Regions from separate parts of the Arthrobacter sp. D5-1 genome, predicted to be linked through region 3. Evidence: riboswitches for the same ligand, from Rfam matches in the RefSeq annotation. Region 3 holds a riboswitch; each other region holds the start of a gene.
What was found. A riboswitch is a leader RNA that binds a small molecule or an ion and turns the genes downstream of it on or off. The one in region 3 is predicted to bind thiamine pyrophosphate.

Region 1 (10,626 bases), 1.4 Mb from region 3:
CACGGGCAATGACGCACCTGCCTGGGGCGTCTGGATTCTGGTGGGCCTGGTGATCGGGTCCATCCTGACGTTCGCCTACAGCGCCCGGTTCATGTGGGGCGCGTTCGCCAGCAAACCGGGCGTTGACCCTACGCCGTTCAAACCCATTAAGCCCGCGTTCCTGGCCGCGCCTGCCATCTTGAGCCTGCTCACCATTGCCTACGGAGTGTGGCCGGCCCCTGTGGACACCTGGATCCAGCCTTATGCGGCGCTGTTCGCCGATCGGCCGGACGCGGTCGACGCCGGGCACCTGGCTTTGTGGCACGGCCTCACCCCTGCACTGGGGCTGACAGCGGTAACGTTCGTGGCAGGCGCTGCGATGTTCTACGGACGCAACATCGTTTCCCGGGCGCAAAGCCTGGTTCCGGACTGGATTGATGGCGACCGGGCCTACCAGCACACCATCGGCGCGCTGGACGACATCGCTGTCTGGGTCACTGGCCGTACGCAGCGTGGTTCGCTCTACTTCTACTTGACGGTCATCCTCACCGTCGCCTTCGCTGTACCGCTGGCCGCCTTGATAGCGGCCAACAAGCCGCTGCCGGAAGGCATCTACTTCATCGACCCCAACTCTCCGCTGCAAATGGTTGCCGGAGCGGGAATCGTGGTGGGTGCGTTGGCCGCTGTCCGGGCCAACAAGCGTTTCCTTGCGGTCCTCATGGTGTCGGTGACGGGCTACGGCATTGCCCTCATGTTCGCTTTGCAGGGCGCTCCGGACCTGGCACTGACACAGATGCTGGTGGAGACCATCGTCCTGGTGGCGTTCGTGCTCGCCATGCGCAGCCTGCCGGCAGAGCTCCGGGACAGGACCGGTGGCAGGCTTCGGGTGATCCGCGTGATCATCGGTGCGGCATTCGGCATCACCATGATCTTCGTAGCGATTTACGCCATGGGCGCACGCGTGGCCACCCCTGTTTCCTTGGACTTCCCCCGGCTGGCGTACGAGGGCGGTGGCGGGCTGAACGTCGTCAACGTGACCTTGGTGGACATTCGCGCCTGGGACACGTTCGGCGAAATTTCAGTCCTCGCCATCGCGGCCACGGGCGTGGCCAGCCTGATCTTCGTCCGCAGCCGCGGCGATCGGATCAAGACCTCGGAGGCTGTGCCGGAAGGCAGCGTGGGGCGCCGCACCGGCGTCGACCGTGACTCCCGGGACGGTGCCACGCTGGCCGTGGCCAAAAAGTTCACTGACGTCAGCCGCGACGCGTGGCTGGTGGCGGGCCGCACCTTGGCTCCGGAACGCCGCTCGATCATCTTCGAAGTGGTGACCAGGCTGATTTTCCACTCGATGATCGTCTTCTCCATCTACCTCCTCCTTGCCGGCCATAACCTTCCGGGCGGCGGTTTCGCCGGTGGCCTCACCGCGGGCCTCGCCCTGACCATCCGGTACCTTGCGGGCGGCCGGTTCGAGTTGAGCGAGGCTGCGACAGTCAGCGCCGGAACTCTCTTGGGGACGGGACTCGCGACGGCGGCAGCCTCGGGCCTGGTACCGCTCTTCCTCGGCGGACAGGTGTTCCAGAGCGCGATCATCGAGTTCTGGCTGCCGGTCTTCGGAGACGTCAAGTTTGTCACCTCCACCATCTTCGACATCGGCGTGTACATCGTGGTGGTGGGCCTGGCACTCGACGTTCTCCGCAGCCTCGGTGCCGAAATCGATGAACACTTTGAGGGCCAGGGCGCGCCCCTGGCAGAGGAAGACGCCGCCGACCTTGCAGGCGAAGCCGCTGAATCCGCCGCATCCGGGAAAGGTACCGCATGAGCATCAACCTGACCCTGCTGATCGTCATGGGCGTTTTGTACGCCTGCGGCATCTACTTGCTCCTGGAGCGGAGCCTGACGCGCGTGCTGTTGGGCTTGATGTTGCTGGCCAATGCCACCAACATCCTGATCCTGACCACCGGCGGATACGCCGGATTGGCACCCTTGTTCACCAAGGAAACCAGCCCGGACGCCTATAGCGATCCTTTGCCCCAAGCTCTGATCCTCACCTCGATCGTCATTTCCTTCGCCGTGACGGCCTTCATGCTGGGCATCATCTACCGCACGTGGGTCCTGGCACGGCAGGACGAAATCCAGGATGACCTTGAGGACCGTCGCGTAGCCAAGACGCCCAGCTTCGATGCCGAGGACGACGCCATTGTGCCCTTGGAAACCTCGGAGTTCGCCGTCACCCCTGCCACCACCTCGGACCACACCCACCCCGAAGCAACCGAAACCCCGAGCAAGGCACCGAACCAGGAAGGAGGCAGCGCGTGAATCTCGCAAACCTGTCGCCGCTAGCTGTCCTCCTGCCGATTCTGGGTGCCGCTCTTGCGTTCCTGCTGATCCGGCACCACACCGCGCAGCGTGTGGTGAGCATCGGCATCCTGAGTGCAACGCTGTTGCTCGAGTGCCTCCTGTTGATTTCCGTATGGGACGGCGGGACGACGTCGGTCACCTTGGGCGGATGGCTGCCGCCGTGGGGCGTGGTCCTGGTAGTGGACCAGTTCTCCTCGCTCATGTTGGTTGTCTCCACCGTGGTGAGCCTTGCGGTGTTGATCTACGCCACCGGTCAAGGCATGGCCGACGGCGACCAGGAAGCACCCGTCTCGATCTTCCACCCCACGTACCTGATCCTGGTGGCGGGCGTGTCCAACGCGTTCCTCACCGGTGATCTCTTCAACCTCTACGTAGGGTTCGAGATCCTGCTGACGGCGAGCTATGTGCTCATGACGTTGGGCGGCACGGGGCCGCGCATCCGTGCGGGCGTCACCTATGTGGTGGTGTCAGTGGTGTCATCCGTGTTGTTCCTCATCGCCATCGCCATGATCTACGGGGCCACGGGGACCATCACCATGGCGGACCTTGCCATCAAATTGGCGGAACTGGACCAAGGCACCCAAAACCTCCTCCACGTCATGCTGTTGGTGGCCTTCGGCATCAAGGCCGCCGTGTTCCCGCTGTCCTTCTGGCTCCCTGACTCCTACCCGACGGCGCCGGCTCCGGTTACGGCCGTGTTCGCGGGCTTGCTGACCAAAGTGGGTGTCTACGCCATGGTCCGTACGGAAACGCTCTTGTTCCCCGGCGACACCCTGAATGTTCCACTCATGGTGGTGGCATTACTCACCATGGTGGTGGGCATCCTAGGTGCCCTGGCCCAAAGCGATATCAAGCGTCTGTTGTCGTTCACCCTGGTCAGCCACATCGGGTACATGGTGTTCGGCCTGGCCATGAGTTCCGTGGCAGGGTTGGGCGCCGCCGTCTTCTACGTGGCGCACCACATCACCGTGCAGACAAGCCTGTTCCTGGTCACAGGTCTCATAGAACGCAGGGGCGGCAGCTCGTCCATGGACCGGTTGGGTGGTTTGGCCAAGCTTTCCCCGTTACTGGCCTTGCTGTTCTTCGTCCCGGCCATGAACCTCGCAGGTATTCCGCCGTTCTCTGGCTTCCTGGGAAAGTTGGGCCTCCTGCAGGCCGGCGTGGATTTGGGAACACCCTTGGCCATCACGCTGGTGGTGGGTGGCGTTGTCACCAGCCTCCTGACGCTGCTGGCCATCGCCCGCGTGTGGAACAGGGCCTTCTGGCGCAAGCCCGAAGACGCTGAGTATCCGGACCCAGCTCTCCTGAATCCCCGGAACGTGGGCGTCTTGCCGCGGACCATGGTTGGTTCGACGGCGGGACTGGTAGTTTTCGGTGTCGCGCTGACGGTCTTCGCCGGTCCGCTCTTCCAGGTGGCTGACGGTTCCGCAGGAATCATGCTGGATCGTTCGGCCTATATCCACTCGGTTCTGGGCGACTCGGTCGAGGTGCCACCGCTTGGGCCGCCCGAGGAAACACAGACGGGTGATGCCAAATGAGCCGTAAGCCCATTTCGTTCCGCACCGAACTCCCGCTGCTCATTTGGTTGGTCATTGTCTGGGGCGCATTGTGGCGGGACTTCAGTCCCGGAAACCTGCTGTTCGGTGCGCTGATAGCCGTGCTGGTAGCCAAGCTGTTCTACCTTCCACCAGTGGAACTGAGCGGCAGGTTCAACATCCTGCGCGCCATTCCCTTCGCCCTGATGTTCCTCGCCAAAGTGGTGGCAGCGAGCTTCCTGGTGTTGTTCCTGGCCGTGGTCAAGGGACCCAAGGTGCGCAGCGCCGTCGTCGCCGTTCCCTTGCGCAGCCACTCGGACCTGATGGTGACGGCCACGGGGCACGTTATCTCGCTGATTCCGGGCTCGCTGGTGGTGGAGGTGGACCGGTCGACGTCCACGCTTTACCTGCACGCGCTCAATATCTACGAAGAAGCGGACATCGACAAAATTCGCGAGGAAGTCCAGATCATTGAAGCGCGGCTGATCCGGATCATGGGCACGCGCGAAGAAGTAGAAGCCCTCAACGCTGAAGTACGTCCGGGAATGGAAGGGGCAGCACGATGAAGGAGATCATCCTTGTGGTCACGGCGGTGATCCTCAGCCTGGCTGCCGCGGGCGCGATTGTCCGCATCGCGATCGGCCCTTCCCTGCTGGACCGCGTCCTGGCATCGGATGTCTTGCTGGCCATCCTGGGTGCTGCACTGGCGATCGACATGGCGATGAACAGGCACCTCAACAACCTGATGCTGCTGGTAGCCCTCGCGGTGATCGGATTCATCGGATCAGTGACCGTTGCACGTTTCGTGGCTGAACGGAGGGAACAGAACAATGAGTCCTGATGCCACCGGCGTGGATGTCGTGATCGATGCTGTCACCGCAGTTTTCCTGGTGGTGGGAGCCTTGATGTCCTTGGGTGCCGCCATCGGTTTGCTGCGATTCCCGGATCTCATGAGCCGCATGCACGCAGCCACCAAGCCCCAAGTGCTGGGACTGTTCCTCATGCTTGCTGCTATTGGCCTGCAGATGCGAACGTGGTGGGTTTGGCCGGTTCTGCTGGTGGCATGGATTTTCCAGTTGTTGACGGCACCTGTGTCCGCCCATATGGTGGGTCGCTCCGCCTACCGCACCAAGCATGGCCACCGCGAGATGCTCACCAAGGACGAACTCGAGGCTGTTGTGCAACGGGCGGCTGCGGGGCAAGAACCCCGCAACGACCGCTAAAAGTCCCGGTCACACAAACGCGGAGTCGCCTTGCGTCCACTGGTTCATTCCATCAGGTGGAGGCAAAGCGACCCCGCGTTGCTGTCTGTGGTTGCGGGCTAGACGATGTCGTGTGACTTGGCGAAACGTGCAATGGCACGCTGTGTGCCACGGCTGGCCAACACCTGAATCAAGGTGCTGACGAAGGCTGAGATCAGCGCAAAAGTCAGTGCTGAACGCAAGCTCGTTTCCATGTCGTCGTTGCCCAGGGGTGGTTTGTTGCCAGTTGCCTTTTCCCACCCTTTGTTGACGAGTTTGGTGCCTACGAAGCCCGCTCCGAGGCTTACTCCGGCACCGATCAGCTTGAAGAAGAGGTTCATGCCCCCAGCCTAGCCGTCCGTGGGCCGACTCCAGAGTCAGCGTCGGCTTTCGCGCTCTTTCAGGAACGCTGCCAAGGACCCAACAGGGGCCAGCACGGGAACAACGGGGTGCTCTGCCGACCAGGCAGCATCCACGGAATCAAACTCAGCGATTTCCTTGAGCAGGTAATAGGTGGGCGGCATCAGCTTCAGGGTCCCGGCCGCTTCCGCTTCCAGGATTCCGTCTACTGGCATCCACAACGATTGCCAGGCCTCCGTGGTTTGATGCTGCGGCTCGGCTCCCGGGGAAGGCCTGGCAACGTAGAAGTAGGTGTCAAAGCGCTTCGGCATGTCCGTAGGCGTGATCCAGTTGGCCCAAGGGCGGAGATCCGCGGCACTGATGCTGAGCCCGGACTCCTCCTGGACTTCGCGGATTGCGGCGGTGAGGACCGTCCCTGCGTTGGTTTCGGCCTGCGTTGAGGTGGCGCCGGTGGCGATGGAACTCGAACGCCAGGCGGCAGCGTGGCGTTGAAGCAGGTCCGCTGGGTAGTCCCAGCCTGACTCGTCCGCAGCATCCACCCGGCCGCCCGGGAAGACCACCATTCCGGCGGCGAAGTCCATGGTGCTGACCCGGTGCTGGACGAACGCCTCTATCCCGCCCGGGGCATCACGGAGCAGGATGACACTGGCAGCAAGCCGGGGCTCGGATATGGTGCCCTCGCCGGCAGGGTGATCCTGAATGGGTAGGTCCGTCATGAAAGTGCCCCTTTGCCGCGGTCGAGTCTGCTGGATCATTCTCTCAGGTCTCGTTGTGGGGCCGGATGTACAGGCCAAAACCGGCGCGAGGGGTGCAGAGCGGGCCCCGCAACGCACGCAACCCCACGCACGGGCCCCCGGATCGCCCGATTGTGACCACCGGCCGGCATCGGACCATCGCCCACAACACGGGCAGGTGTAAACTGAACCAGCCCATCAGGGCAGATTTGATAACGACAGGGGAGCGCCGCCGTCGGACCTTGCAGAGATGCAGGAGACGCGAGGGCGCTGAGAGTGCGGACAGCCGCAGACCCTCGAACCTGATCCGGTTAGTACCGGCGCAAGGGAGTCGAGCTTCTCAGAGTGTCCGGATCCAGGCGGCGCAGGCCGATGGGAAATCCGGGGAGCACTTTCCCCTCCTGTAACCTCAGGAGGCAGAAAATGACCACGGTAAACGTGAAGAAGACCAGTTATAACTGGCGTGTTGTAGACATCGTTGTGGCGGCATTGATCGCCATCGCAGGCGGCGTGATCTTCTGGGCCTGGTCCCAGGGCGCCGCGCTGGTATCCATCCCCATGAACGCGACGTATCCGCCGCTCACCGGCCTGATCGCCGGTGGCTGGATGATCCCCGCAGTCCTGGGAATGCTCATTATCCGCAAACCGGGCGCAGCGTTGTTCTGCGAAGCTGTCGCGGCCACCGGTGAGCTGATCATGGGTTCCCAATACGGCACCACCGTCCTGATTTCCGGTGTCCTGCAGGGTCTGGGCGCAGAGCTCATCTTCGCCGCTTTCCGGTACAAGAAGTTCAACCTGCCCACGGCCCTCCTCGCCGGTGCCGGTGCGGGCCTCTTCTGCGGCCTGAACGACTCCTTCCTCCCGTGGGGCTGGAACATCGCCTACGAGGCAGTGGACAAACTGGCGTACATCACTTTCACCACCATCTCGGGTGCCATCATCGCCGGCGCCCTGTCCTGGGTTGCCACCCGCGGCTTGGCTAAAACCGGCGTCCTGAGCTCCTTCGCATCGCGCAAGGCCGCGTCGGAGCCTGTCTTCAGCTGATGCCCGCCACGCAGAGCGGCAGCAAGAACAGCAGCCCGGTGAGGCCTGCCGCCATCTCCGCCGAGGGCTGGGGTTGGCGGCATGCCGGCAGGTCCGCTCCCGCCATTCATGGGCTTGACCTCCGGATTGAACCGGGCGAGCGGGTGTTGCTGCTGGGGCCTTCAGGCGCCGGCAAGTCCACACTGCTGCACGCCCTCGCGGGGGTGCTGGGGGATGAGGAAGACGACTCGGACGAGTCAGGTTCCCTGCTGATCGACGGCGTTGCTCCGCGGGAACAGCGGGGCCGCGCCGGTCTCATGCAGCAAGACCCCGAGACGCAGGTGGTCCTGTCGCGGGTTGGTGACGACGTCGCTTTCGGTGCGGAGAACCTTGCCGTGCCGCGAGAGGAGATCTGGGCCCGCGTCCATGAAGCGCTCGACGACGTCGGGTTGCGTACCGCCGCGGGCGGCGGATTGGCATTGGACCACCCGACGGCGGCGCTCTCCGGGGGGCAGAAGCAGCGCCTTGCGCTGGCGGGGATTCTCGCGATGCGTCCCGGCTTGATCCTCTTGGACGAACCCACGGCCAACCTGGATCCGGCCGGAGTGCTGGAGGTTCGGGATGCTGTTCGGCGTTGCCTGGACAAGACCGGCGCAACGCTGGTGGTGGTGGAGCACCGTGTGTCGGTGTGGAAGGACTTGGTGGACAGGATCGTGGTCCTGCAGCCGGGTGCCCTGGCGGCGGCGGGAACGGGCCAGGCAACGGGCGGGGTCCTTTTGGACGGCCCGCCGGACAAGGTCCTGTCCGAGGCCCGCACCCTGTTGATGGCTGCCGGCGTTTGGGTGCCGGGGTACGTACCGGCCACCCGCCAACGACGCAGCCAACCCCACACCGCCCCACTGCTCCTCGCGGCCCAGGACCTCGCAGTTTCCCGGGAAAAGCCGCGGCGCAAGGGCTTCAAGACCATCCCGCCCGTCCCGGTTCAAACGGGAATCACCGCGCAGGTCAGGGCCGGCCAAGCACTGACCATCACTGGAGCCAACGGAGCTGGAAAGTCCACGTTCGCGCTCACGTTGGCCGGCCTTTTAGCGCCGGTGGACGGTACAGTGAGTGCCGCCGTCGAGCTTTCCAAAGGGGCCGGTATTGACCCGTTCAAGTGGAAAGCAGACCAGCTGATTTCACGGATCGGGACGGTGTTCCAGGAGCCGGAGCACCAGTTCGTCACAGGCAAGGTCCTGGACGAGCTCATGTTTGGGCCCAGGCATTTAGGCCACGGCGAAGAACGGGTGGACGAACTGTTGGAGCGGCTGCGGCTGACGCATTTGGTGGACGCCAACCCCTACACCCTTTCCGGCGGTGAGAAGCGGCGGCTCTCGGTGGCCACCGTGCTTGCCGCGCACCCCGAAGTCCTGGTGCTCGATGAACCTACGTTCGGCCAGGACGCCAACACGTGGGCGGAGTTGGCGTCGTTCCTTTCAGAGTTGCTGGACGCCGGAACGGCTGTGGTCTCCGTGACCCACGACCAGGAATTCAGCGCAGTGCTCGGCGGAACGGAGCTGCGGCTCGGCCCGGTACAGCACGGTGAAGCCACGCATCAGGAAGCTGGTGCAGCATGAGGGATGCACTGAACCTCCGCGGGAATCGTGCCCTGCTGACCCGAGCCAACCCCTTGGCAAAGTTCGTGTCCGTTTTTCTGATTTCCCTGGTGCTGGCCCTGTCCATCGACTGGGTATCGGCGTCCACGGCGTTGGTTGCGGAGCTGGCGTTGTTTCCGTTGGCCGGGCTTACGTTCAGGCTTCTGTGGCAGCGCGCCTGGCCGCTGATCATCGCCGCTGCGATCGGCGGCTGGAGTACCGCGATTGTGGCGGCGGACAGCGGCGCTGTACTGCTCGACGTCGGACTCTGGTCCATCAGCGAAGGTTCCCTTGAGCTGGGGCTGGGTTTCATGCTGCGCGGTTTGGCGATCGCGTTACCGGCAATCCTGCTGATGACCTGCACGGATCCCACTGATTTGGCAGATGCGCTGGCCCAGAAGGCCAAGTTGCCGCACCGCTTTGTCCTGGGATCCTTGGCTGCCATGAGGTTGGTTGGGCTCATGGCAGAGGAGTGGCAGACCATCGGCATGGCCCGCCGTGCCCGCGGAGTCGGTTCCCAGGGCAGTCCGTTCCAACGGCTGAAAGCCACGCTGGGCCAGAGCTTTGGGCTCTTGGTCCAAGCCGTGAGGAGGGCTTCGCGGCTGGCAGTCACCATGGAAGCGCGCGGCTTCGGCGGCGGTCAACGGACCTGGGCGCGCGAATCCACCTATTCGCTTCTGGACGCCTGGGTGGTCCTTGGCGGTGTGGTCATCGCTGCGGGTGCAGTCCTGACGGCACTCGGCGCTGGAACGTGGAGCTTCGTCTGGCGTTAGGGAGCCTGCTGTTCCTGGATCTCGTCGAAGCCTGCCCGGGTCAGGAATCCGAGTTGGGCTTCCTTCTCGGCAAGCTGGATGATGGGTCCCAACTCGAAGCATGTCGCCTCCAAACGGCGCAGGGCCTTGGCGTTGCGTGAGTCCGGCTCCACCACGATCCGGTCCTTGCCGGGCAGGCTGAACATGTACTTGATCAGTGCTGTGCCGAGCCTCGGAGTGAAATGCGGGATGGGCCGGGTGGCCGGGGCCAGGAGCAAATGCATGCCAATGTCAGCCTCGCGTGCGGGGTAGGCCTCGCCCACGGGGTCGTGCAGTGGTTCGTACGTCTGGAAAAGGGCCAGCGGTTCGCCATCAAGGACGGCCAGGAACGCGTGGTGGGTCTCCAGGGAATCAAGGAATTCGTAGATCCCCTGGACTTCTTCGCGGGAATTCTCCATCATTCCCCAAAACCTGGCGCGGGGCTGGGTGACCCATTCGAAGATGAGGTCGATGTCCTCGGCGGGAACAAGCGGAACAAGCCGCAGCGCGCCCCATCCTTCGAGGTCTTCGGAGTAGACGGTGGTACGGACAGAGAAGTCCTGGGTGGCGGTGGTCATGGCTTCCTTCGGGGCTGATGCGTGACTGATGGGATGCGGGAGCAGGATGAGTCAGGGATTGTCTTTGATCAATTCAGGCCAGTCAGTGACTACCGGGGCGAGTTCCCCTGCAGTCCAGAGCGGGAGTTGGTCGGCAAAGTGTTGGTGGCCGGGCGTACCGGAGGCACCGAAGGGCACGATCCAGCGGCTGTTGCGCCGCTCGGACAAGTCCCAGATGTAACGGGCCGCTGGACCACGGAAGCTTCGGTCGTCAACACCGGGGAGGCTCTCGGTGCAGAGCACACAGCCCGTATCTCCGCTGAGGGCCACCGTGGGTGCCGCTGACGCGAGTGGGCCGGGGAGGACGTGGACGGCCAACAATGTGTGCCGGTCGCCCCAGGAGCGCAGCCCGGA
Region 2 (10,626 bases), 400 kb from region 3:
ACATTCCGGAGGTGTCGGCGGCCCAGTTGGCCAGTGCCGCCCAGGTTTCAGGATCGGCGTGCATCATGGTCCGGGGTCCGAGGTGGTCCCGGGACGGCTTGCCTTCAACCATGTAGGCCGCCAAGGTGAAGGGGGCGCCGGCGAACCCGATAAGCGGGGTTTTCCCGAGTTCAGCAACAGTCAGGCGGACGGCTTCGCGGATGGGTTCCAGCGCCTCCCACGTCAGCGTGGGCAGGGCCGCTACATCAGCGGCCGTGCGGACAGGTTTGTCCAGGACCGGTCCAACACCGGGGACGATGTCCACGCCCACACCGGCCAGCTTCAGCGGAATCACGATGTCGGAGAAGAAAATGGCCGCATCAACATCATGGCGGCGAACCGGCTGGAGCGTGATTTCCGCCGCAAGTTCTGGTCGCAGGCAGGAGTCCAGCATCGCCACGCCTTCGCGTACCTTCAGGTACTCGGGCAGGGAACGGCCTGCTTGACGCATGAACCACACAGGCCTGCGGGACGGCGTGCCGCCGCGGTAGGCGGTAATCAACGGCGAGTCCGAGGTCCGGCCGTCCTTCAGCGGGTGGTTGGCGTCGAGGGTTCCCGCGGGGGCGTTGGAGGCCGTACTCTTGGATGCTGCCGAGCTAGAAGTCATGCCTTCGATTGTGCCGAAAATCCGGTGCAAAAGATAACGACAAGCTGTCACGTTGAGCGCCTCCCGGGCCTTTGTGGCGGCGATCACTCCCCTGCGTGTGGATCGCCACGGTGCCATATTGTTCTACCGGGCTACGAAAAAGCTATGATTGGGGTGCTGTGGTTCTTTTCTCATTGGTGGCGACACACGCCGACATCGACCTCGAAACTGTCGCTCAGTTGAGCAACGGTTCCTCTGAGCTTGCCTCGGCAGCTCTGACGGACTCCCCGGTGGTTTCCGGGGCCGTGGTCCTGGCGACGTGCAACCGCTATGAGGTTTACGGCGAAACGGCCAACGGGGCGGACCTCGAAGCAGCCCGCTCCGCCCTCGTTTCCCAGATCAGTGAACTGAGCGGCCTGAACGAGCAACTCGTCTCCCGTTCCTTTGCTACCCACACCGGCCCTGACGTCACCCGCCACCTCTTTGCCGTGAGCGCCGGGCTGGACTCCGCCGTCGTGGGCGAACGCGAAATCGCCGGCCAGGTCCGCCGGGCACTGATTACAGCCCAGCAGGAAGGCACCGCGAGCTCCGGCCTCGTCCGGCTTTTCCAGGCGGCTTCCAAGACCGCCAAGGATGTTGGCGCGCAAACCGCCCTCGGTTCCCGGGGCCTCTCGATCGTGTCCGTCGCCCTGGACCTCGCAACCGATCTCGCCGAGAACGATGACTGGTCCACCAAGAAGGTCGTGGTCTTCGGTACCGGGGCATACGCAGGCGCCACGATGTCCCTTCTCCGGGAACGCGGCTGTACTGATATCTCCGTCTACTCGTCGTCCGGCCGCGCCGAAGGTTTCGTCGCCACCCGCGGTGGAACAGCGCTCGACGCCGACACTCTCCCAGCCGCTGTTGCCGCAGCTGACGTCATGATCGGCTGCAGCGGATCGGACAACCGTGTGGAGGCCGCAGACCTCGCCCGTGTCCGTGCACAGTCGGGCAAGCCGTTGATCGCCATCGACCTTGCCCTCACCCATGATTTCGATCCCGCTGTGGGCGAACTCGACGGCGTTGAGCTCTTGACGCTTGAGTCCGTTCGGCTCGCCGCACCCCAGGAACAAGCAGAGTCGCTGTCCCAGGCAAGTGCAATCGTCACCGGCGCTGCCGCGTCCTTTGAATCCGAACGCGAAGCGCGTTCCGTGGACACGGCCATCGTGGCGCTTCGCCGCCACACCATGAACGTCCTGGACGCCGAGATGGAAAAGGTCCGCGCCCGCCACGGTTGCACGGCCGCCGCCGAAGAAGTGGAGTTCGCACTCCGCCGCATGGTCAAGCAGCTCCTCCACATCCCCACAGTCCGTGCACGCGAACTTGCCGCCAACGGACAGCAGGATGACTACGTCGCAGCCCTCGAGGCACTCTACGGAATCCAGGTGGAACAGCCCCAGGCTGCAACCCCGGCCGCCGAATGCCCCGTGGACCACCAGCAGCTCCGCTCAGAGAGCGCCTGAGCAGACGGGGCCGTGCCCTCGAGCCCCAGGCATCCGCTCATGTGGGACTGCCAGGCACGGCTGGGGGCGAAAAACGACCTAGTAAACGGGTTTCGCCGGCTCGACGTCGCGCACCCAGGCGAGGATACCGCCGTCGAGGTGGCTGACCCGCGTGTAACCCGCTTTCCGCGCAGCCTCCAACACAGCAGCCGAGCGCGTGCCGGCCTTGCAGTGGAAAACGATGTCCTTGTCCTGGGGCAACTCCACCCACGCTTCACCCGAGAGAATACGGCCCTGCGGGATGAGGACTGAACCGTCAATACTGACGATGCTGTGCTCCCCCGATTCCCGGACATCCACCAAGTCGAAGTCCCGCTCCCCCGCCTCCCGCTCTGCGAGCATCGCTGCAAGGTCCTTCGCGGACACAGTGTGTTCCTGGTCGGTTGCTGCCAAAGGCGTCACACCGCAGAAAGCTTCGTAGTCCGTCAGCTCCGTGATGGGTTCGGCTTCCGGGTCCTTGGATACCCTGATCTCGCGCCAGCTGCCGCCAAGTGCGTCAAAAAGCGCTACCCGTCCCAGCAGTGAACGCCCGACGCCGGTGATCAGCTTCACGGCTTCGGTCACCATGAGCGAACCAACCGCTGCGCATAACATGCCGAACACTCCGCCCTCGCCGCAGGAAGGCACCGAACCGGCGGGAGGAGCTTCAGGGTAGAGGTCCCGGTAAGTGGGTCCGTGCTCGGCCCAAAACACGCTGACCTGGCCGTCGAAGCGGAATATGGAGCCCCAGACATAGGGCTTGCCGAGGATGGCGGCGGCGTCGTTGACCAGGTAACGCGTGGCGAAGTTGTCCGCGCCATCGAGGATGAGGTCGTACTGCGCAAACAACTCCAAGGCGTTGGATGAGTCCAGCCGGATGTCGTGCAGGACGACGTTGACCAGCGGATTAAGTTCGTTGATGGCGTTGCGGGCCGACTCGATCTTGGGGATGCCCACGTCCTTCACGCCATGGATGACCTGGCGCTGCAGGTTGCTGAGGTCCACTACGTCGTCGTCAACGATTCCGAGTGTGCCAACGCCGGCCGCAGCCAAGTACAACAATGCCGGAGAACCAAGTCCGCCGGCGCCTATGACCAGCACTTTGGCATTCTTAAGCCTGCGTTGGCCCAGGGCACCGATTTCGGGAATGATGAGATGCCGGGAGTATCGCTCCACTTCGGCCGGCGTGAGTTCGACGGCCGGTTCAACAAGGGGCGGCAGGACAGCGGGCGCAGCAGGGCGGGCAGCAACAATTGAGGCCATACCCCAATGTATGCCTGCCGATGCCGCCCGGTCATATTACCCACCGGTAGAGTGGTCATAACTGCAAAGGAAAGGCGGCAGACTGTGGCTGACGGCACAAGGGCACACGATGGGGCACCGGCCAAGCAGGAACGGGCTGTTTCAACGCGTTCACCAAGGTTGCCGCGCGACGAGCGCCGTGCGCAGTTGCTGAATGCGGCGTTGGAAGTTTTTGTCTCCAACGGATTCCATGGTGCCGCCATGGACGAGATCGCCGAGGCTGCCCACGTGAGCAAGCCGGTGCTGTACCAGCACTTTCCGTCCAAGCGTGAGCTCTACATGGCCCTTTTGGACAGCCACCTGGCCGCGCTGACTGAACTGATGCTCAGCGCCTTGAACTCCACCTCGGACAACAAGGAACGCGTGAAGGCCGTGATGCGGGCCTACTACCGGTTCATCGCTGATGACGACCAAGCCCACCGGCTCGTCTTCGAATCTGACCTCATCAACGATCCCGATGTCAGTTCCCGTTTGGAGACGTTCAACAAAACATTCGCTGATGCGGTGGCCCATGTTATTGCCGAGGACACCAAGCTGCCTCCCTTGGAGGCGCAGCTCCTGGGCCGTGGTCTGGCCGGGATGGCGCAGGTCAGCGCACGCTACTGGCTTGAAACGGACGGAAACCTTGACCTCGATGTGGCCAGTGATCTGATCTATCGTTTAGCTTGGCGCGGAATCAGTCGATTCCCCAAAGAGTCCTAGGCTACAAATAGAGGACTGACTTAATACTTGATTGGCTTGGAGGCCTTGCTGTGGAAGTAAAGATCGGCATTCAGAACGTTGGCCGTGAAATCGTGCTCGAATCCGCTTTGGATGCAGACGCGGTGGCCAAGATCGTGGCAGAGGCCGTGTCCAAGGGCTCGGAATTGCGCCTGACCGATGAAAAGGGCCGCCAGATCATCGTTCCCGGCAGCGTCCTGGGATACGTGGAGATCGGCGCAGAGGAAGTCCGCCGCGTCGGCTTCGGTGCCCTCTAGGCCCTCCGCATAACGCAGTCCGCAAAGGAGTCTTCATGCTTTCACTCGTCGTGGTGGTTCTGGCCACCATAGCCACCGGTTTCATCGTGTGGGCCAACGACAAGAGGCACGGCAAGTACGGCATCGCTTTGCCGGCCGGTGTTTCGGTGGCTGTGGGCACCCTGGGCTGGATTGCGTTCATCAGTGCCGGCCTGGGCTACCAGCCCGGGGCAACCTGGATTCCCTGGGTCTTGCCGATCGTCCTGGGAACTGCCGCCGCCGCAGCGGTGGTGGTCTTCCTGGGCCGGACCCGCACCCGGCACGATACTGCGGCGCTCACCAAGGCGCTCAAGCTCTAGCAGCAACAAGAACACACGACAGTGACCGCCGCCCTCGGGCGACGGTCACTGTCGCTTAAAGCCTTGTCACAATGGTTCGGGTTCAGGGTTCCGGATACCGCTCCGGCTGGGCGGTTGCACCCAGCGCCGCTGCGGCTTCACTCACGGAAGCCGCAGCGGTGATGTCGCGTTGGGTGACTTTTCCGCCTGCGTCGTGGGACAGGTACCGCAGGTGGACCCTGTTGTAGCGCCATTCCAGATCCGGATGGTGGTTTTGGTGTTCGGCGATTTCTCCGATCGCTGCAATGAGGGCCAGCGCTTCGGCCGCCGTCGGAGTTTTATAGACGGTTACCAGGCCGCCCTGGTACTTCCAGTGGCGTAGCTCCCGGAGGGCATCGTCGACATCCGCCTGGGTCAGATGGTCATGGTTCCCTGCCACTGCTGCTCCTTCTCCCGGAGACCCGGCGGACACTTAGAGAAACTCTGCCCGGCCCTCCATGGCCGACGACGCCAAAGCGTGCTCACGCCTCGGAATCCGTCCTGCCTGCTTGGCCAGCCTACCGGCGATCACGGCGTGCTTGAAGGCCTCACCCATTTGCACCGGGTTCTGCGCCCGGGTGACAGCGGTGGCCAGAAGCACGGCGTCGCAGCCCAATTCCATGGCGAGGGCGGCATCGGAGGCGGTTCCTATTCCGGCATCGAGCACCACGGGTACTGAGGCCCGGGACACGATGAGTTCAATGTTGTGCGGGTTCAGGATCCCCAGACCGGTTCCGATCGGCGAGCCCAGGGGCATCACTGCGGTGGCACCCAGGTTTTCGAGGCGCAGTGCCAGGACGGGATCATCGTTGGTATAGGCGAAGACTTTGAATCCACGATTCACCAGCTGTTCCGTTGCCTCGACGAGTTCCACTGCGTCTGGAAGGAGCGTGTGTTCATCGGCGATGACTTCCAGCTTCACCCAGTCGGTTTCCAGTGCCTCGCGTGCCAGTTCAGCGGTCATCACGGCGTCTCTGGCAGTAAAGCAACCGGCGGTGTTGGGCAGCACCCGGATTCCGTGGTCCACCAGGAGTTGGAAGAGGGATCCTGTTTCAGCGGGTGAGTAGCGCCTCATGGCTACTGTGGTGAGCTCAGTCCCGGACGCCAGGAGCGCAGCGCCTAGACCGTCCAGGCTCGGGGCACCTCCCGTCCCCATGATCAGGCGGGATCCGAAGTGGACGCCGTCGATCACCAAGGCGTCAGTAATGACCTCTGTGTTTGCTGTCGTCATGATGTCAGCCTCCTTGGACTGCGGTAACAAGTTCGAGTTCATCCCCGTCGGCGAGCGCCGTTGCGGACCATTGGCTGCGTGGCACCACCTCGGAATTGCGGGCGACGGCGACGCCCAGCTTGCCACCGTCGGCTGCCTGTCCGCGGTGGTCCAGGGCGCGGCCGGTGACGGCCGTGACCAGGGTGCTGACTGAAGCATCCTCCGGCACGGCGTGATCGGATCCGTTGAGTTTGATGTTCATGCTGTTTCCTTGCTGGGAGCGTGTGCCGGCGTAAGCGCCCGCGCTGTGGATGAAGTGGCCGCGAAGCGGTCCGGGGAAAATGATGCCCACCGGGGGTCCGACGTGCCGTTGATCAGCCCGCCCACGATCCGTGCGGCCGCGGGCGTCAGGAGGACACCATGCCGGAAGAATCCTGTGGCGATCACCAGACCATCAACATCCCCCCGGGGGCCAACGACCCGTCCAAGCAGCGGTGCGTTGTCCGGAGTGCCGGGGCGGGCCCGGGCCGTTGCTTCGAGCAGCTCAAGTTCCGCCACTGCGGGGACCAGGGCCTGGGCGTCCCGCAATAACTGGTAGACGCCCCCGGCTGAGACCGCGTTGGACGCTGCCGACAGTCCGTCCTCGCGCTGGGTGGCCCCGATGACTACAGTGCCGTCGTCCCGGGGCACGATGTAGACGGGCACTCCACGGACCATCCCACGGACGGTGGAGGTGAGCAGGGGCCGGAGGTGTTCAGGCACCCGAAGCCTGAGGATGTCGCCATATACCGGCCGCAGGGAAAGGTTAAGCCCGTCGGGGAGCCCTTCCAGGTCTGCCGCACCCAGCCCGTTGGCGACCACCGTTTCGGTGGAGTGGACAGCGGCGCCGGACTCGAGTTCCACTCCTGAGACCCGCCCTCCGTCCCAGAGCAAGCGGCGCGCCGTGGAAGTCACGGCAAACCCATCGTCGGCGCCCGAAACCCACGTGTAGTCGCTGGCCGCGTGGCGTGCCAGTCCCGAGAGCAGGCATGCCGCCAGCTTGCGGGGATCGACCTGATGGTCGGCGGGAACGTCGAAGGCACTGGAAATTTGGGGGCTGAGGAGGGGTTCGCGATCCCGGGCGTCGCGCAGGGACAACGGCTCGACCCCCAGGCCCGCAGCAAGCTGTACAGCACGGAGGTCTGCCAGTGCCCTGCGGTCCGCGGCATCGGCACCCACGGCAAGTGTCGGCGTCGTGCGGTATCCGGTGTCTTCCCCTCCGCGGGGCAGGCTTGCCGCGAAAGACGGCCACAGCCTGGACGATTCGAGCATCAACTCCAGGAGATCTTCCTCCTGGTAGTGAAATTCGCTCACGGGGGCAAGCATTCCGGCGGCAGCAAACGTAGCCCCCGAAGCCGGTGCGGGGTCGATCACCACCACGGAGCGGCCAAGTCGCCGCGCTTCGCGGGCGATGCCCAGCCCGATGACGCCGCCGCCAATGACGGCCACGTCGGCCTGGAGCGGGGTTTGGCGGGGAACTGCCATTGCGCGTTTCCTTCCCTACGCCGGTACTAGCCGGATCAGGTCAAGCGGTCGGCTCTTAAGCCCTCTCAGCCGGACAGTCATATGACGAACGTCGCGGCTCCCGCAGTACGTGCCCAGTTTAGAGGAACTACTCTGGGTTCCATGACCCAGACTGATGCCCTCGCCACCGCCCGCTTGTATCTGTGCACCGATGCGCGGAAACGGCAAGGCGATTTTGAAGACTTTGTGGACGCCGCGTTCGAGGGCGGTGTGGACATCATCCAGCTGCGCGACAAGACCCTCGAAGCTGCCGAGGAATTGGAGTTGCTGGCGGTCCTGCACGGAGTTGCGCAACGTCATGGACGGCTGTGGGCTGTCAACGATCGAGCCGACGTTGCCAGTGTTTCCGGGGCTCCGGTGTTCCACATCGGGCAAAAGGACCTCCCGTTGAAGGTGGCCCGGACATTGCTTCCGGAGTCCGTCACGATCGGTCTTTCCACCCACTCCCCCGAGCAGGTGAATGCCGCCATCGCGGCATCACCGGGACAGGGGGGCCTGGACTACTTCTGTGTAGGACCCGTCTGGGCGACACCCACCAAACCCGGCCGCGAAGCCGTGGGACTGGACTTGGTCACATATGCCGCAGAAGCGAGCAAGCGTGCAGTCGAGACCACCGACGGCGCCGTGAACCTGCCATGGTTCGCCATCGGAGGGATCGATCTCAGCAACGTAGAGCAGGTGCGGGCCGCAGGAGCCACCCGGATCGTCGTGGTCCGCGCCATCACCGAGGCTTCGGATCCGACGACGGCAGCCAAGTCGCTGCTGGAGGCGCTGGACGCAGCCTGAGCCTGGCCGTTGGAGCCTTTCAGGCATAAGCCCGGTCATACCGCTAGGCAGTGAGGCCCAGCGCCGTCATCCGGCGGGCATGACGCCCGGCGAGCTCGCCTGTCAGTCTTTTAATTGCGGCGCGGGCATCGCCACCACTTTTTAGTGCCGGCCCCAACTGTGGGTGCTCAGTCCCTACCCTCTGCGCCTGTGTCAGCGCTTCCCCCACCAGCCGCCGGCCCCACAACGCCAGCCGTGAGGCCAGTCGTGGGTCATCGGCCAAGGCCCGCCGCAGCAGGACACGAAGTACCTCGGTTGCCTGGTCGGGGGAGGCAACCCGGTCCACGAACTGCTGCGTTGTACCATCGAGGAAAGTGGCGACAGCCCGGTAGAAGTCCGAGGAAACGGTGTCGATGACGTATGCCTTCATCACGGATTCGAACCAGTCCCCGGGCTTGGTGCGTTCATGGAAGTGGTCAAAGGAACGCTGGAACGGCAGCATGGCTTCCTCCGGATCAAGGCCCATTTCAGCGAGCCGATCGCTCAGCAGCGCGAAGTTTCCGTACGCACCGACGGCAATTTTTGCCAGCACTGAACGGTCATGGAGTGTGGGGGCGTATCGGGAATCGAACGAAAGCCGGCCGAAAGCCGACAACTCGCCGTAGGCCATGGCGCCCAGGAGTTCCGCGGCGAGTTGTCCGGCAGAAGGTGCGACGTCCGTCGAAGTGCCCATAATCCAAGACTATCCCCGGCTCTCCACACCCCGCCCGCGGAGATTGCCTTCAGCAGCGTTGGTCCCACTAGGCTGACTGGAAGTGAGTTGACTGTCTGGCCTGCCCGCAGGCCGCGTGTCCTCCTCCTCGCACCCACTCCCCCCGAAGGATGATCAATGACTAATCCGAGCTACCCGCCCGCGCCCCACAACGGGAACGGTGCCCCACCAGTTCCCCCTGCACCCGGTGCTTTCGACGCCCAGTACCAAGGCGGACCCCAGACGTACCAGTCCGGCCCGGATTCCAGCCCTTATGGTGTTCCCGGCACGGGTACTCCGGCCAAGTCCTTCATGGTCACGTGGATCCTCTCCTTGCTCCTTGGTGGCCTCGGTGTTGACCGCTTTTACTTGGGAAAGATCGGGACCGGCATTGCCAAACTGCTCACTGCGGGCGGACTCGGCATCTGGTCCATCGTGGACCTCATCATCACGCTGACCGGCAACGCACGTGATAAGGAAGGCCGCCCGCTGCAGGGTTATCCGGAAAACAAGAAGAAGGCCTGGATCATCACGCTCGTTGTCTGGTTCGCCGGCCTGGTTGTTGGGATCGTGTCCACGGTGTTGTCTTTGACGCTGGTGGCTGCCGCGGTCCAGGGACAGGCCACGCCTGTCCCTGCCGCACCGTCAGCTTCACAGGAGGCCACTGCCCCTTCCCAAGGCACCGCCACCGATGGCAACGCTTTCGAGGTCACGGTGTCAGAGGGCAACACCGTTAAGGTCACCGTCCTTAACTCCGGATACGCTACCGAAATCCCGGAGATGGCTTACATGAAGCCGCTCAACGGCGGGTTCCTCCTGCTGGAGGTTTCCTGGGAGACCATCGCCGGATCCAGCTTCGCCGCGCCCAGCAACTTCGATGCCTTCGATGCTGACGGCAACGAGGGCGACCGGATCTTCCTTGACAACGGTCTGGGCGGTCTCGTCTCCGGCGATGTCGCAGCCGGAGACGTACAGCAGGGCGTCATCGCCTTCGACATCAAGAATGGTCCCACCACAGTGGTGATCAACAATGACTTCGGAGACAAGGCAGCCACCTTCACTTTGACACCGGCAAGCTAACCGCCTGTTTGGTCAGAACCAGCTTTACCGAAAGCCCGTTGCCCCTTGGGGCAGCGGGCTTTTGCGTGCGGCTGCCAAGACTATCCGCCGGTTTCGGGCTACCCTGATTTTCGTGTCACATCATCGGATAGCACCCAACGTCGACGATTCGTCGGACCAGCTCGCTGAAGCACTTGCGGCCTTGAGGACGGAACTGGAACTCCCCACCGCGTACCCTGCCGAGGCAGTACAAGAGGCAGAGCGGGCCGTGGAAAACCTCAGGCTGCCGGATCAGGACCTGCGGGAGATCCCCTTCGTCACCATTGATCCCGCTACCTCGACTGACTTGGACCAGGCCCTGTTCATTGAACGTTCCGGAGACGGCTACAAGGTCCTCTACGCCATCGCCGACGTGCCGTCCTTTGTGGCTCCCGGAGGAGCCTTGGATGCCGAGACCCGGCTACGCGGACAAACGTTCTATGCACCTGACGGCCGGAT
Region 3 (10,626 bases):
CTCATCACCGAACGTATCCGCGACGGTCACCCGACGTCGCTGGGCGCAGCATCCGGCGTGGTTGCCGGCCTCGTAGCCATCACCCCGGCATGTGCCAACGTCAGCCCGGTCGGGGCCCTTGGGCTTGGTGTCGTTGCCGGTGTGGCTTCCGCCCTGGCCGTCGGCCTCAAGTTCCGCTGGGGCTTCGATGACTCGCTGGATGTTGTGGGCGTCCACCTCGTCTCCGGCATCATCGGCACCGTGGCGCTGGGCTTCATCGCCCTTCCCGCCGACGGCGTAGGTGGCGGCCTCTTCTACGGCGGCGGCATGACCCAGATGTGGGCCCAGCTCGCAGCGGCCGGCATCGCCATCGCGTTCTCGGCCATCATGACGGCCATCATCGCCTTCGCCATCCACAAGACCATGGGCTTCAGGGTTTCCACGGAACAGGAGAACGTTGGCGTGGACCTCAGCCTCCACGCTGAGACGGCCTACGAATTCGGAGTCAACGGCCACGGCGGCAGCTTCCAGCCGCTGCACAACGCCATGACTGGAAAGTCGGAAACCGCCGCAGCCAAGACCCCCGCAGAAGGCAAGGAGAGTGTCCAGGCATGAAGCTCATTACAGCGATCGTCCGCCCCGAAAAGCTCGAAGCAGTCCGGGAAGGCCTCGAATCCTACGGGGTCCAGGGCCTGACGGTCAGCGCGGCCAGCGGCTACGGCCGCCAGCGCGGCTACACCGAGGTGTATCGCGGAGCTGAGTACAACGTGGATTTGCTGCCGAAGATCCGCATTGAGGTCCTCGCCACGGATGAGCAGGCCGACGACATCCTGGATGTCCTCATCGCCAGCTCCAACACCGGACGCGCCGGTGACGGCAAGGTGTGGACCGTGGATGTCTACGAAGCAGTCCGGGTCAGGACCGGGGAGCGCGGCTCGGCCGCAATCTAAGTCCTTCACCCAAAAAGGCGGGCCGGGTACCAGTCAAGGTACCCGGCCCGCTTTCGCGTGTGGGAGGACATGAGGCCTGCTATCTTAGGCCGCTGCCTGTCTTTAGTCCACGACGCCGGTGGGCCAGTCCGCCGGCCCCGCGCTGCCGGCGTCGTACTCTTCCAAGGGGACGTCGCCGCTCTCCCAGGCGCGAAGCACCGGCTCGATGATCCGCCAGCAGTCCTCGGCCGTATCGCCGCGGACGGACAGGAGGGGATCGCCGCTGATGATGCCTTCGAGCACCTCTCCATAGGGCAGCATTCCGGCCGCGCTGAGCTGGGTCACCAGACTGGCGCGGTCCAGGGTGAAGATGTCGCCGGGGCCGTTCACATCGACGTCAAGCTGGAGCACGTCCGGACCGAAGCCGATGCGCAACTGGTTGGGGGAGTCCACGCCGGAGAATCCTTTGGGAAGGTGGGGGACCGGGCGGAAGGTAATGACGGCTTCCTTGCGCCGGCGTCCCATGGCCTTGCCGGAGCGCAGGATGAACGGCACCCCCTTCCAGCGCCAGTTGTCGATCTCCACCCGGACCTCGGCCAGGGTTTCGGTATTGCGGGCCGGATCAACACCGTCCTCCGCTGCGTAATCCGGCACCGTCCGTTCCCCGAGGGTTCCCGCGGTGTACCGTGCCCGCCGTGTGGACTCCTTGAACGGAGCCTTGATGCTGCTGGCACGCAGAACGGTTGCCACGGCGTCGCGCAGGTCCCGCTCCTCGATGGTTGCCGGCGCGTCGATCGCCAGGAAAGCCATGATGTGCAGGAGGTGGCTCTGGATCATATCCCGGAGGGCACCGGCAGTGTCGTAGTAGCGTGCGCGTCCCTCAAGGGCCAAATCCTCGTCAAAGACGATTTCCACTTTTTCGATGTGTTCGCGGTTCCACACGGGCTCCAGGAACCGGTTGGCGAATCGAAGGCCCAGGATGTTCAACACCGTGGCTTTGCCCAGGAAGTGGTCCACGCGGTGGATGTGGTCTTCGGGGACCAGGGCCGCGAGCGTCTTGTTCAGTTCGTGGGCGGATTCGGTGCCTGAGCCGAAAGGCTTCTCCATCACCAAACGGGTCCCGGCAGGCACCTGATCGCTGTGAAGTACCTCGCAGGCCTTCTGACTGACGTGGGGAGGCAAAGCGAAATAGATGGCGACGGGTCCCTGCAAGGTGGCCAGGAGGTCCGCCAGGGGACCGTCCGCTGTGACATCAAGCTGGTGGTACTCGGTGGTGTCAGCGACTTTTGCCAGTGCCGCACGGCCGGCATCATCAGCCGTGCCCGAGGCCGCGTTGAACGCACCCGCAACCCGCTCCCGCCATTGTTCCGGAGACCAGGGGTCCGAGCCTGCACCTGCCAGCCGTAATCCGGGAGCCCTGCCGGAAGCCAGCAGTCCGGCGAGCCCGGGCAGCAGGAGCCTTCCTGTCAGGTCCCCGGACGCGCCGAGGATGAGCAACGTTTTTACAGTTGTTTTACTGGTCACTGTGCCAGCATGCCATCTTGCAGGTGCGACTTGGTACCCTAGATAGTCGAGTCCCCTAGTCGATTCAGATTTGTTGGGTTGAGACATGTTTGCTGGGGGCAATCGTCAAGACTCTGGTGTGCCGCATTGGCCGCCATTCGCAGACCATCGAAAGAAGTGCACGGCGCGTGTTCAATTCACTCTCTGACCGGTTGACAGCAACCTTCAAGAACCTTCGTGGCAAGGGCCGCCTCACCGAGGCTGATGTTGATGCCACAGTCCGGGAGATCCGCCGCGCCCTGCTGGACGCGGATGTTGCAGTATCAGTGGTCCGTGAGTTCACCGGCCGCGTGCGCGAACGTGCCTTGGGTGCCGAGGTTTCGGGTGCGTTGAACCCGAGCCAGCAGATCGTCAAGATCGTCAACGAGGAACTCGTGGAGATCCTCGGTGGCGAGACACGCCGGATCCGCCTGGCCAAGACTGGCCCCACCATCATCATGCTCGCCGGTCTCCAGGGTGCAGGTAAGACCACCCTTGCCGGCAAGTTGTCCAAGTGGCTGAAGGCCCAGGGCCACAGCCCCATGCTGGTTGCTTGCGATCTTCAGCGCCCCAACGCCGTGACACAGCTCCAAGTGGTGGGTCAGCGCGCCGGCGTCCCGGTGTTCGCTCCGCACCCTGGTGCCACCTCCGAGCTCGAGCACCCTGCCGGCGACCCCGTAGCGGTCGCGAAGGCAGGCGTCGAGGAAGCGCGCCAGAAGCTCCACGACGTCGTCATCGTCGATACCGCCGGCCGTCTTGGTGTCGACGCCGAGATGATGGACCAGGCCCGCCGGATACGTCAGGCCATCATCCCCAACGAAGTCCTCTTCGTGATCGATTCCATGATCGGCCAGGACGCCGTCAACACGGCGATGGCGTTTGATGAAGGTGTCAACTTCACGGGCATCGTGCTGTCCAAGCTCGACGGCGACGCCCGCGGTGGTGCCGCGCTGTCGGTAGCGTCCGTGACCGGCAAGCCGGTGATGTTCGCCTCCACCGGTGAAGGCCTGGACGACTTCGAGCTTTTCCACCCGGACCGCATGGCTTCCCGCATCCTTGACATGGGTGACGTCCTTACCCTGATCGAACAGGCTGAGAAGGCCTGGGACAAGGACGAAGCCGCCCGGATGGCGAAGAAGTTCGCCGACCAGGAAGACTTCACCCTGGACGACTTCCTCGCCCAGATGCAGCAGATCCGCAACATGGGCTCCATGAAGAAGATGCTCATGATGATGCCGGGTGCGCAAAACATCCGTCAGCAGCTGGAGAACTTCGATGAAAAGGAGATCGACCGCGTCGAAGCAATCGTCCGGTCCATGACGCCGCACGAACGCGTCGCTCCCAAGATCATCAACGGCTCACGCCGCGCCCGTATCGCCAAGGGTTCAGGCGTCCACGTGTCCGAGGTCAATGGCCTGCTGGAGCGCTTCGCCCAGGCCCAGAAGATGATGAAGAAACTTGCGCAGGGCGGCGGCATGCCGGGGATGCCCGGGATGCCTGGCCTTGGTGGCCCCGGCGGAAGCCGCAAGGGCGGCAAGAATGCGCCCAAGAAGAAGGCGCGTTCAGGCAACCCTGCCAAAGCAGCACAGGAACTGCGCGATGCCGAAGCCAAGCGGGCGAACGCAGCCTCGGCAGCACCGTCGGGTGCCGCTTTCGGCCAAGGCGCGGCAGAGTTCGATCCCTCATCGCTCAACCTTCCCAAGGGCTTCGATAAGTTCCTCGGCAAATAGGCCGCGGCTGACATCCCCACCGCGTCGCAGTTGGGATGTCAGGGCCGTGGAATAGGCTGAACCAATGCATAAGCAGCGCGTAGTCTTCGTTCACGGCCTGGGCAGCTTTGGTGCTGCGGCATGGCCGAAACAGCACGGCATGGCCCTCGCTTATGACGCGCTGTTCCTGCGCCGGCATGGCTTTGACGTTGCAGCAGAACCCGTGGGATCGAGCGTTGCCGCGGACGTTGCCATTGTCATCAATTCCCTGGCGGATACGGGTGGCGGCCACGTCGTAGCGCACGAGCAAGGTGCCATCTCCGCCATGCTGGCTGCCATAGAACGTCCGGACCTGGTGCACTCGCTGAGCTTGGTTGAGCCTGCTTGTTTGTCCCTGACAGCCGAGCTTCCGGCCACAGCCTCCCATCGGGCCCTTATGGAACCCCTGTTCGATGTACGGAGCCAGCTCAACGACGCCGACTACCAACGTGAGTACTACCGCCGGGCGTTTTCTGCCGAAACGGGGGGACTGGATACTCCCGAAGCGCGCCGTTCAGCCCGCAGGCTCAGGCTCCAGGCCCCGCCTTGGGAGGCCCCGCTGCACATCGTGCCCGGTGTCCCCACGTTGGTCCTCACGGGTGGCTGGGAACCCCTGTATGAGGAAATTGCCGGTTACCTCCAGGAAACCGGAGCCCTCCGCCGTGTTGCTGCGGGAGGGCACCGGCCCCAGGATTCAGTGGACGGGGATCACATCATCCGATCGTTTGTTGGTGACGTCGGACGGGCCATGTCAGTTCAGGCTTCCTGAGCCGGCCTCAAATGTGTCCGGGCTGCCGGGTACCTGCAGTTCCGGCAAATAGACCTTTCCGCCAGATGCCAGGAATTCCTGGCTCTTTCCGCGCATGCCGCTGTACATTTCCGCAATGGCTGTCTGCGCCTCTTCTGATCCGTATTCGTCACGGATGTCCTGGCTGATGCGCATCGAACAGAACTTGGGGCCGCACATGGAACAGAAATGGGCGGTCTTGGCCGGTTCCGCCGGCAGCGTTTCGTCGTGGAAGGCTTCTGCTGTGACGGGGTCCAAGGAGAGGGCAAACTGGTCACGCCAACGGAACTCGAATCTGGCCTTGGACAAGGCATCGTCCCGCTCGTGGGCCCCGGGATGGCCCTTGGCCAGGTCGGCGGCGTGGGCTGCGATCTTGTACGTGATGACACCGGTCTTGACGTCGTCCTTATTGGGAAGGCCCAAATGTTCCTTGGGGGTCACGTAACACAGCATGGCGGTGCCGTACCTGGCAATCTCGGTGGCGCCGATGGCTGAGGTGATGTGGTCATAACCAGGAGCGACATCCGTGACCAAGGGCCCAAGGGTGTAGAAAGGGGCTCCCTTGCACAGTTCCTGCTGGCGTTCCACATTTTCCCGGACCAGGTGGAACGGCACGTGGCCAGGTCCTTCCACCATCACCTGCACATCGAACTCCCACGCCCGCTGTGTCAGCTCGGCGAGGGTATCCAATTCGGCGAACTGGGCTGCGTCATTGGCATCGGCGGTTGCACCCGGGCGCAGGCCGTCGCCCAGGGAGAAGGCGACGTCGTACTGGGCGAAGATTTCGCAGAGCTCGTCAAAGTGCGTGTAGAGGAAGTTCTCCTGGTGGTGCGCCAGGCACCAACCCGCCATGATCGACCCGCCACGGGAGACAATTCCCGTGACCCGGTTGGCGGTCAACGGCACATAGCGCAGGAGCACGCCGGCGTGGATGGTCATGTAGTCCACGCCCTGCTCACATTGCTCGATCACAGTGTCCCGGAAAATCTCCCACGTCAGCTTGTTCGCCTCGCCGTTGACTTTCTCCAGCGCCTGGTAGATGGGGACCGTCCCGATCGGGACCGGGGAGTTGCGGATGATCCACTCCCGGGTGGTGTGGATGTCGTCCCCAGTGGAGAGATCCATGACGGTATCGGCACCCCATTGAGTGGCCCACTGCAGCTTGTCCACCTCTTCCGCGATGGAGCTCGTCACTGCAGAGTTGCCGATGTTGGCGTTGATTTTCACCAGGAAGGCTTTGCCGATGATCATCGGTTCTGACTCGGGGTGGTTGATGTTGTTCGGAATGATCGCCCGTCCTGCGGCAACTTCGCTGCGGACCAGCTCAACGTCACAGTTTTCCCGCAACGCGACGAACTGCATCTCGGGAGTCACCGTGCCCTGCTTGGCGTAGTGCATCTGCGTGACGGTTTTACCTTCGACGGCGCGGCGGGGCACCGGTTGGGTGCCCTTCCACTCTGCTGATGCTTCCCCGCGCCGCACCGCTGACTTGCCGTCGTCCAGCAGGTTTCGCTCCCGTCCGCGGTAAGCCACGGTGTCACCGCGGGCTTCGATCCATGGAGCGCGGAAAGGCTCAAGCCCCACAACGGGATCACTGCCGGGGCCCGCAGTGCGGTACACCTGGAACGCCGGGTTGGCTGTGCCGTTGGGAGACGGTTCCAAGGCGATCTCGGTGACGGGCACCCGGATCCCGTGGTCCGGGTCCTCCAGGTAGGCCAATGAATGGGATGTCAGCGACTGGGTCACAGATTCCGGCGTCCTTGCGCTGGAGCCGGACCGGTTTTGGGCAGGGCTGTGCTGTGTTTTTGTGGTGCTCAAAGGATTACTCACTTCCTTCGCCGGCATTACCCGGACAGGTTCAACGGTCGCAGACTGCATCAGTCCGATCTCAGCCCCTGCAGGGGCCCCCGTGTGGTCGTAGACGAAGCTACCACAGCTCACAACGGGCACCCAGTCACATGAACGAACCAGCGTCCAGGACGCCGCTGCGGACTAGGCTTTTGATATGGCCACCATCATCGAATTCAGCGGATCTGTGCTTGTCTCGGCGGACGAAGAGCGCCAAGGGATGTGGTCTGTTGACGGAGTCCTGACGTTCGAACGCCCCACGGCCACACCGGACCTGGTGTTGGATGGCTGGGTCCTCCCGGGTTTCGTTGATGCCCACTGCCACATCGGTTTGGGTGTGGGTGGCGCCGTTGACGAGCGGACCACCCTTGCGCAGGCCCACGCTGACCTCGACGCCGGGACTCTGCTGATACGGGATGCCGGATCACCAAGTGACACCCGTTGGGTCCAGCAACGCGCGGACGTTCCCCGGTTGATCCGGGCAGGTAGGCACATTGCCCGGAGCCGGCGGTACCTCCGCGGTTTGGGGCATGAAGTCGAACCCGGCCAACTCGTGGAGACCGTCCGGAAGGAAGCGCGGGATGGAGACGGGTGGGTCAAGTTGGTGGGGGACTGGATCGACCGTGGCGTGGGTGACCTCGCTGCCTCTTTCCCCGCCAAAATCGTCAAGGATGCCATCGCTGCCGCCCACGATGAAGGTGCCCGGGTGACGGCCCACTGCTTTGCCGAGGACACAGTGGACGACATGCTAGATGCAGGCATCGACTGCATCGAACATGCCACGGGCCTGCTGCCGCGACACATTCCGCGCTTGGTGGAGCAGTCCGTGCCGATCGTTCCCACCTTGGTCAACATTGCGACTTTCCCGGACATTGCTGCCCAGGCTGCCCCAAAGTTTCCTGACTATGCGGACCACATGGTGCGGCTTTGGGAGCGTCGGCGCGAGCGGGTGTTGGAGGCCTTTGAGTCAGGCGTGGCCATTTATGCGGGCACGGACGCCGGCAGCGTGATCAAGCACGGCAGGATCGCAGACGAAATGAAGGAACTGCACGACGCCGGCCTGCCGCCGGCCGCGGTCCTGGACGCCGCGGCGTGGCGTGCCCGGGAGTGGCTGGGGGCCGAGGGCATCAGCGAAGGGGCGGGTGCCGACGTCGTGTTGTGCTCCGAGGATCCCCGGATCGAGCTGGAAACTGTTTCCAGCCTTAAACACATCGTGCTGCGCGGTTCACTGGTCCGTTAGGAATAAATTGAAGCTTCAAGTAATTTAGAGAAGTAGAAAGGTGCTGATGAGCGGCACCTCGAACCCGGGAGCGTCACATGACCACACCACTCAGCCAGGATCTTCTGCCTGCCGAACTGACCATGGGCACCGTCATGCTCAAGGTCGGCAACATGGCTGTCATGAGCGACTACTATCAGCGCGCCCTTGGCCTTGACGTGGTGGCCGAGCAGGATGGCGGGCTCTACCTGGGGCGGCTCGGAAAGCCCGTGGTGCATCTTGCCCCGGCGTCCGGTCTCCAGATTCCAGGCCGTGGGGAGGCTGGCCTGTTTCACACGGCCATTCTGTTCGACGACCAGCCTTCATTGGCTGCCACCATTGCTACCGCCGCCGAGTACGAGCCCCGAGCGTTCGCGGGCAGTGCCGACCATCTGGTCAGCGAAGCGTTCTACTTTACCGATCCTGAAGGCAATGGCATTGAGCTCTACTACGACAAGCCGCGTGAACTCTGGCAGTGGGATGGCAGGAATGTGGTGATGGACAATGTTGCCTTGCCTCCGCAGCGATTCCTCGAGCAGCACCTGAGTGAAGCCGCGGTGACCGGGCAGCGCGAGGCGGCGGCCGGAATTGGACACGTCCACCTGCAAGTCGGTGACGTCGGAACTGCCCAACACTTCTACGTGGAAACCCTGGGCTTTGAGCGGACCGCGGGCTGGCATGGCCAGGCATTGTTCGTTTCCGCCGGCGGCTACCACCACCACATGGCCATGAACGTGTGGAACAGCCGCGGCGCCGGGCCCCGCAAGGACACGCTGGGCCTGGGGGAAGTGCTCATTGAGGTCCCCGACGCCGACGACGTAGCGGCGCTTGCGGATCGATTGAAGATCGCAGGAGTGCAGAACCACCACACCGGCGCCGAACTCCAGTTCGAGGATCCGTGGCGGAACAAACTGCGGGTTGCCGTCCGCTAAGCAGCGCCACTCCTGCTGCGCCGGCACACTCCCGTTGCGCCGCCCACTCCTGCATTAGGCTGGGCAGTGACGGCACGGATCCAACCGGGTTTTGTGCCGCCGCCCCGTCAGCACGAAGGAATGAGAGTACTTTCCATGGGCTTTGCCGAAATTTTTGTAGCCACCCACGATGAAGCACTCAAGAGGGCAGCGGCCCTGGATAAGGGCGCGGATGTCACCGGCCCCGCCGTCAGGATTGACGGCATTACCGATTTCGAAGTGGAGCAGCTGGGTGACCTTGCCGGCCAGGCGGTCCACGCAGCCGGTGCTGACTACGAACTTGCCCTGGTTGATGTCACCAGCGATGCGCTTCTGGGTGTCCCCGAAGCCATGGTGCGGGCCTTGGCCGAGCTGTTGACGTACGAGAGCGAAGGCGAGGCAAATGTCCTCGATGACGTTGCCGCAGCCTGGGCTGCGCAGGACGATATGCCCTTCGACGCTGCCCAATCCCGCCAGTACGTCCAGCAGTTGGCTGCCTTGGCAACCGATGTTGAAAAGGTGGAGCGCGCCGGGCTCTACGTCTGGTCCGAATAGCACTTCCGCCCGGGCATGGGCGCACCTTGCACCCCGCGGGTGAGCAACAACACACGGGCCCAGGTGGCGTAAGTCGTATTTGCTCCGGGCATCTGGCACAATAGACAGGTACTCGATCGGTGCGGCCCCTCTCTCCGTGCTCGTATCTTGTCCTTCGAACCGTCCAGTATGGCCCGCCCCACGGGTGCAGAACGTCGGGTTCACCTCGTTTCAGAAACAGGAGTGACCACAAAAGTGGCCGTAAAGATTCGCCTTAAGCGCTTCGGTAAGATGCGCGCACCGTACTACCGCATTGTCGTCATGGATGCCCGCGCCAAGCGCGATGGCCGTGCCATTGAAGAAATCGGCAAGTACCACCCCACCGAAGAGCCGTCGTACATCGAGGTCGCTTCCGAGCGCGCCCAGTACTGGCTTTCCGTTGGCGCCCAGCCGACCGAGCAGGTTGCTGCGATCCTCAAGATCACCGGTGACTGGCAGAAGTTCAAGGGCCTCCCGGGCCAGGAAGGCACCCTGAAGACCAAAGCTCCGAAGGAAGCCTTCGTAGCACCGGAGAAGGGTTCCGTCATCATTCCGGAAGCCATCACCAAGAAGGCCAAGAAGGACGAAGCAGAAGCTCCGGCCGAGGCTGAAGCAGAGACCACCGAGGCTGAGTAAGTTGCTGGCAGAAGCGCTCGAACACTTGGTCCGTGGGATCGTTGACAGCCCTGAGGATGTCAAGGTCAGTGCCAAGAACAACCGCCGCGGGGAATCCCTTGAGGTGCGCGTTCACCAGGAGGACCTCGGACGGGTGATCGGCCGTCAAGGACGCACCGCACGCGCTTTGCGCACAGTGGTTGCAGCCTTGGCAGGTGGCGAGCAGGTCAGGGTCGACGTCGTCGACACCGACCGCCGCCGGTAACGCGCTCAGCACTGCTTGTCTTAGGTCCGGCCCCTTCACCGAATATGGTGGAGGGGCCGGATTGCTTTATCCACCCTTTCATCACCGTGGCTGCCCGGCGGCGCGGTACACAAGAATTCAGAGGAACCCATG

Region 1: it holds a riboswitch for thiamine pyrophosphate, as region 3 does, so the genes downstream of both, AYX22_RS19605 (ECF transporter S component) here and thiC (phosphomethylpyrimidine synthase ThiC) in region 3, are expected to answer to the same signal.
Region 2: it holds a riboswitch for thiamine pyrophosphate, as region 3 does, so the genes downstream of both, thiO (glycine oxidase ThiO) here and thiC (phosphomethylpyrimidine synthase ThiC) in region 3, are expected to answer to the same signal.

The regions. Positions count from the first base shown of each region.
Region 1 is NZ_CP014571.1:4,246,517-4,257,142, reverse strand. It holds gene AYX22_RS19645 (Na+/H+ antiporter subunit A) at 1-1,798, shown strand, start outside; gene AYX22_RS19640 (Na(+)/H(+) antiporter subunit C) at 1,795-2,295, shown strand; gene AYX22_RS19635 (Na+/H+ antiporter subunit D) at 2,292-3,875, shown strand; gene AYX22_RS19630 (Na+/H+ antiporter subunit E) at 3,872-4,438, shown strand; gene AYX22_RS19625 (monovalent cation/H+ antiporter complex subunit F) at 4,435-4,713, shown strand; gene mnhG (monovalent cation/H(+) antiporter subunit G) at 4,703-5,095, shown strand; gene AYX22_RS19615 (DUF4235 domain-containing protein) at 5,194-5,454, opposite strand; gene AYX22_RS19610 (NUDIX domain-containing protein) at 5,491-6,189, opposite strand; TPP riboswitch at 6,418-6,554, shown strand; gene AYX22_RS19605 (ECF transporter S component) at 6,631-7,251, shown strand; gene AYX22_RS19600 (ABC transporter ATP-binding protein) at 7,251-8,846, shown strand; gene AYX22_RS19595 (energy-coupling factor transporter transmembrane component T) at 8,843-9,637, shown strand; gene AYX22_RS19590 (GNAT family N-acetyltransferase) at 9,634-10,233, opposite strand; gene AYX22_RS19585 (penicillin acylase family protein) at 10,285-10,626, opposite strand, start outside.
Region 2 is NZ_CP014571.1:3,206,025-3,216,650, forward strand. It holds gene hemE (uroporphyrinogen decarboxylase) at 1-646, opposite strand, end outside; gene AYX22_RS14670 (glutamyl-tRNA reductase) at 805-2,127, shown strand; gene moeB (molybdopterin-synthase adenylyltransferase MoeB) at 2,206-3,408, opposite strand; gene AYX22_RS14680 (TetR/AcrR family transcriptional regulator) at 3,415-4,149, shown strand; gene AYX22_RS14685 (DUF3107 domain-containing protein) at 4,200-4,424, shown strand; gene AYX22_RS14690 (hypothetical protein) at 4,460-4,762, shown strand; gene AYX22_RS14695 (4a-hydroxytetrahydrobiopterin dehydratase) at 4,845-5,180, opposite strand; gene AYX22_RS14700 (thiazole synthase) at 5,214-6,011, opposite strand; gene thiS (sulfur carrier protein ThiS) at 6,016-6,252, opposite strand; gene thiO (glycine oxidase ThiO) at 6,249-7,514, opposite strand; TPP riboswitch at 7,510-7,628, opposite strand; gene thiE (thiamine phosphate synthase) at 7,656-8,339, shown strand; gene AYX22_RS14720 (ferritin-like fold-containing protein) at 8,383-9,051, opposite strand; gene AYX22_RS14725 (TM2 domain-containing protein) at 9,208-10,149, shown strand; gene AYX22_RS14730 (RNB domain-containing ribonuclease) at 10,262-10,626, shown strand, end outside.
Region 3 is NZ_CP014571.1:2,806,609-2,817,234, reverse strand. It holds gene AYX22_RS12860 (ammonium transporter) at 1-594, shown strand, start outside; gene AYX22_RS12855 (P-II family nitrogen regulator) at 591-929, shown strand; gene AYX22_RS12850 (glucose-6-phosphate dehydrogenase) at 1,032-2,432, opposite strand; gene ffh (signal recognition particle protein) at 2,600-4,180, shown strand; gene AYX22_RS12840 (alpha/beta hydrolase) at 4,245-4,967, shown strand; gene thiC (phosphomethylpyrimidine synthase ThiC) at 4,950-6,803, opposite strand; TPP riboswitch at 6,799-6,906, opposite strand; gene AYX22_RS12830 (amidohydrolase family protein) at 6,991-8,073, shown strand; gene AYX22_RS12825 (VOC family protein) at 8,151-9,023, shown strand; gene AYX22_RS12820 (hypothetical protein) at 9,144-9,596, shown strand; gene rpsP (30S ribosomal protein S16) at 9,831-10,250, shown strand; gene AYX22_RS12810 (RNA-binding protein) at 10,252-10,494, shown strand; gene rimM (ribosome maturation factor RimM) at 10,624-10,626, shown strand, end outside.